One region of the Glycocaulis abyssi genome, then DNA from elsewhere that is predicted to be linked to it. Evidence: predicted binding sites of a transcription regulator. Region 1 holds the regulator's gene; the other holds the start of a gene.
What was found. Region 1 encodes HrcA, which represses chaperone genes, less so after heat shock. Its sites were predicted from a motif close to GTTAGCANTCNNNNNNNNNGANTGCTAAC; they were not measured.
Positions count from the first base shown of each region.

Region 2: the regulator HrcA is predicted to act here: its motif matches at 858-886, upstream of groES (co-chaperone GroES).

Region 1 covers NZ_CP163421.1:2,391,150-2,393,349, reverse strand. The annotation lists gene AB6B38_RS11640 (YMGG-like glycine zipper-containing protein) at 1-100, shown strand, start outside; gene grpE (nucleotide exchange factor GrpE) at 174-830, opposite strand; gene hrcA (heat-inducible transcriptional repressor HrcA) at 887-1,957, opposite strand; gene rph (ribonuclease PH) at 2,093-2,200, shown strand, end outside.
Region 2 covers NZ_CP163421.1:1,606,643-1,608,842, reverse strand. The annotation lists gene groL (chaperonin GroEL) at 1-449, opposite strand, end outside; gene groES (co-chaperone GroES) at 499-786, opposite strand; gene AB6B38_RS07825 (OmpA family protein) at 1,085-1,741, shown strand; gene AB6B38_RS07820 (EAL domain-containing protein) at 2,013-2,200, shown strand, end outside.

The DNA of each region.
Region 1 (2,200 bases):
TTACGACCAGCACAATGACCGTTACTGGTACGAGGATCACCAGACCGGCAATACGTACTGGCAAAACGGCGAGCCGCGCACGCGCGTGCCGCGCCGCTAGACGGCCGGGCATGCATAGGAAAAGGGCGGCTCTGACGAGCCGCCCTTTTTTTGCTTTTCACACCCTTGGACGGTCAGGCTTCCACGTCCAGCCCGCTGCCGGGCTTCTGACCCGGCTGTGCAGGTTCGGACGCCGCTGTGTTGCCCGCTGGTGCGGCCCCGTCGGCAGGCCCGGCTGACACCACCACCATCGCCGCGCGCAGCGTGCGCTCGCCAATGACGTAGCCGGGCTGCATCACATGGGCGATGCGGCCCTTGGGCTGGTCTGCGGGTATTTGTGCGGCGGCCTGATGCAGGTTGGGATCGAGCGGGTCACCCGGTTGCGGGTCAACACGTTTCACGCCATGGCGCTCCAGCGTGCTCATCAGGCGGCGCTGTGTCATCTCCACGCCTTCAACCAGCGGCTTGACGTTTTCAGGCAGGCTGGCACGCACATCGTCGCCCAGAAGGCCCAGAGCCCGCTCCAGATTGTCAGCGATATCGAGCATGTCGCGGGCAAAGCCGGTGACGGCATATTCGCGCGTTTCCTTTACCTCGCGGGCGGCGCGCTTGCGGGTATTGTCCGCATCGGCCACGGCGCGCAGCAGACGGTCACGCAGATCATCCAGCTGAGCCTGCAGCGCCTCCAGCCCGTCTTCAGCCGTTGCGGTTTCCACCGCAGCTTCGGCCGTCTCTTCCAGCTCTGCATCATCGTGAGCGCCGGTCTGGCCGTTCTTGCTGTCATCACTCATGTCAAAGCGTCCTGTTGTCATTCTTAAGGCGTCGGGTTGACCGACACATAGGGAGGCTAGCTGCGTCCGTCGAGAAGCCGGCCCACAAGCTGGGCGGTATAATCCACAAGCGGGATGACGCGGGCATAGTTCAGCCGGGTCGGACCGATCACCCCCAGCGCACCCAGAATACGCTGATCGCGATTGCGATAGGGGGCGACAATCACGCTGGACCCGGAGAGCGAGAAGAGCGGGTTCTCCGAACCAATAAAGAGCCGTACGCCCTGCGCGCCGCGCGCTTCATCCAGGAGGGCCAGCAGGTCTTCCTTGCGCTCGATATCGTCAAACAGCAGGCGGATGCGTTCGAGATCCTCGCTGGCCTCGACCGATTCCAGCAGCTTTGCCTGACCGCGCACGATCAGCGAGCGGTTTTCCGACCCGCTCCAGTCGGCAAGCCCCGCCTCGACCAGGCTGGCCGCGGTTTCGTCCAGCTGGGCGCGCTTTTCGGCGATCTCGCTCTGGATGGCCGACAGCGCCTCGGCCAGCGTGCGGCCCCGAAGCCGGGATGAGAGGTAGTTGCCTGCCTCCACCAGCGCCGCAGGCGGCAAGCCGGCGGGCGCGGTCATCAGCCGGTTTTCCACCGCGCCTGATTCCGACACCAGCACGGCGAGGATCTCTACCGGCGAGAGCGGGACAAATTCCACATGGCGCAGCGGCACGTCCTGTTTTTGCGAAGCCACAAGGCCCGCCCCGCCGGCCAGGCCGGACAGAAGCGAGGAGGCTTCGGCCAGCACGTCTTCAGGCCGCTTACCCGCCGCGCCGACGCGGGCATCGATCTCGCGGCGCTCTTCCTCTGCCACTTCACCAATCTGCAGCAGGCCGTCGACGAAGAGGCGCAGCCCTGCATGGGTCGGCATGCGCCCGGCCGATGTATGCGGCGCAGACAGAAGCCCGGCGCCAGCGAGATCGGCCATGGTGTTGCGGATGGAGGCAGGCGAGAGGTTCAGCGCGGAGCGCTTTGAAAGGGTACGCGACCCCACAGGCTCGCCGGTATCAAGATATGCCTCGACCAGCTCGCGGAAAATATCGCGCGAGCGCGCGTCCAGTTCGGCCAGGGAGGAGGTAAGGGGCGAAGTCCGCTCTGTCATGATGACAATCAGTTAAGCGAGCCGCGTGCGCGCTGCAATGGTCTCGTGGTTCATGCCCGCCGCCGGACCGGCCCGCTTTCATCCGGGCAGCATTCGGGCTAGGTCGGGCAGAAGAGATCAATCCGGAGAGAGACTATGCGCCCAGATAACCGCCCTGCCGACGCCCTGCGCGCGGTCCATTTCGAGCTGGGTGCCGCGCCCTATGCTGAAGGCTCCTGCCTGGCGGTGTTCGGCAATACGCGC
Region 2 (2,200 bases), 780 kb from region 1:
ATCGTGCCGACCTGGGCAATCTCCGAAGAACCCTTGATCGGGGTGGAGTTGGCCTTGATGTCCTCGACCACTTTCAGCACGGCCTTGTCGATACCGCGCTTGAGATCCATCGGGTTCATGCCGGCGGCCACAGACTTCATGCCTTCGCGGATGATGGCCTGGGCCAGAACCGTGGCGGTCGTGGTGCCGTCGCCGGCCTCGTCATTGGTGCGCGAAGCGACTTCGCGGACCATCTGGGCGCCCATGTTCTCGAACTTGTCTTCCAGCTCGATTTCCTTGGCGACCGAAACACCGTCCTTGGTGGTGCGCGGCGCGCCGAAGGACTTTTCGATGACCACGTTGCGGCCCTTCGGACCCAGGGTCACTTTTACGGCGTTGGCAAGGGTGTCGACACCCTTGAGCATGCGTTCGCGCGCGGAGGCGCCAAACTTGACTTCTTTAGCGGACATGTGCGTCAGCTCCTTGTTCGATCAGTCGATTGAATAGGGGGAAACAGACCTAGCCGACGATCCCGAGGATGTCGGATTCCTTCATGATGAGGAGTTCCTGGCCGTCAACCGTCACTTCGGTGCCCGACCACTTGCCGAACAGGATGCGGTCACCGGCTTTCACGTCCAGCGGGCGCACAGTGCCATCATCCTTGATCGTGCCGCTGCCAGCGGCGATCACTTCGCCTTCCTGGGGCTTCTCCTTGGCCGTGTCGGGAATGATGATCCCGCCCTTGGTCTTGGATTCTTCCTCGACGCGCTTTACCAGCACGCGGTCATGCAGAGGACGAAAAGTCATCGCGTCACGTCTCCGTTTTCTTGGGCGCAGGCAGTCGCCCGCCGCAAACAAATGAGTTCTGGTTCAATGCCGTTAGCACTCGGTGCCACCGGCTGCCAGCTCGCCGGAGATAAGCAGGGGGCCGGTTGGCGTCAAGGGGCTGTCAGAGAATGTTGGAGCGATTTTTCCGCTCGCGCGTTTTATACCCCTGTTCAAGCTGCGTTCATCGCCCTGTCGCGCAACTGTCGTGGTCAGAGCGCATCGGACGCGCTAGTGTTCGGGGCCCAACTTTTTAATGTCACCATGGAGCTTGATAGCCATGATCTTTCGTTCTCTCACCGTTGCCGGCATGGCGTTGACCATGGCGGCGGCCTGCACCACCACCGACCAGTACGGCAATGTCACCCAGAACCGCACCGGTACGGGTGCCATCGGCGGCGCGCTGGCTGGCGCTGCCCTGGGCACGCTGGCGGGCGGCGATGACCGCCGCAATGCGCTGATCGGTGCCGGCATCGGCGCCCTCGCCGGTGCGGCCGTCGGCAATTATATGGACCGCCAGGAGCGCGAGATGCGCGAGCGCCTGCGCGGGTCCGGCGTCACCGTGCGCCGTGAAGGCCAGGACCTTTACCTGGTCATGCCGGGCAATGTGACCTTTGCCACCGGCCAGTCGAATATCGAGCCGAACTTCTTCCCCATCCTCAACGATGTGGCCGACGTTCTGCAGACCTATCCGGCGACCTATGTCGACGTGATCGGCCATACGGACTCCACGGGCGGGCGTGAGCTGAACATGCGCCTGTCGGCGCAGCGCGCGCAGGCTGTTGCCGGTTATCTGCAGCAGGTTGGCGTGGATGGCCGCCGCTTCTTCATCACCGGCGCGGGCCCGGATTATCCGGTTGCCTCCAACGCCACCGATGCGGGGCGCGCGCTCAACCGCCGCGTCGAGATCAAGATCGCACCGCATACGCAAAGCTAGGCGTGTGACCGCTGCAATCTGATGAAGGGGCGGGCTGAAAGGTCCGCCCCTTTTTTCGTGAGTGCCGCTGGATATGAAACCCCGGACGCGCAGCGATCCGGGGCCTGTCTCAGAACTATTCTGCACAAGGTCCCGGACAGCGCTGCGCGCTTCCGGGATCTCAGGTTTATGGGCAGCCCTTTTGCGTTGCGGTGTCTGACATTACGGCGATAGCAGCGTAAGCTTTCCTGTCGGGCATGCGATTCGCGCCTGACGGGGACGTAACGGAGGCTTGGCCATCATACCGCGCGCGACAGACATGCTCGTCGTCATCACCTACGCGATGGTCGCCATCGTGGCGGCGCTGGCGTTTGAGCGGTTTGGCCTGATGAGCTCCGGGCTCGCCTGGGTCATGGGCGCGGTCGTGTTCCTGATCGCCGGGCAGGCTCATGCCGCGGCCGCGCGCGCCGAGGAACGCCG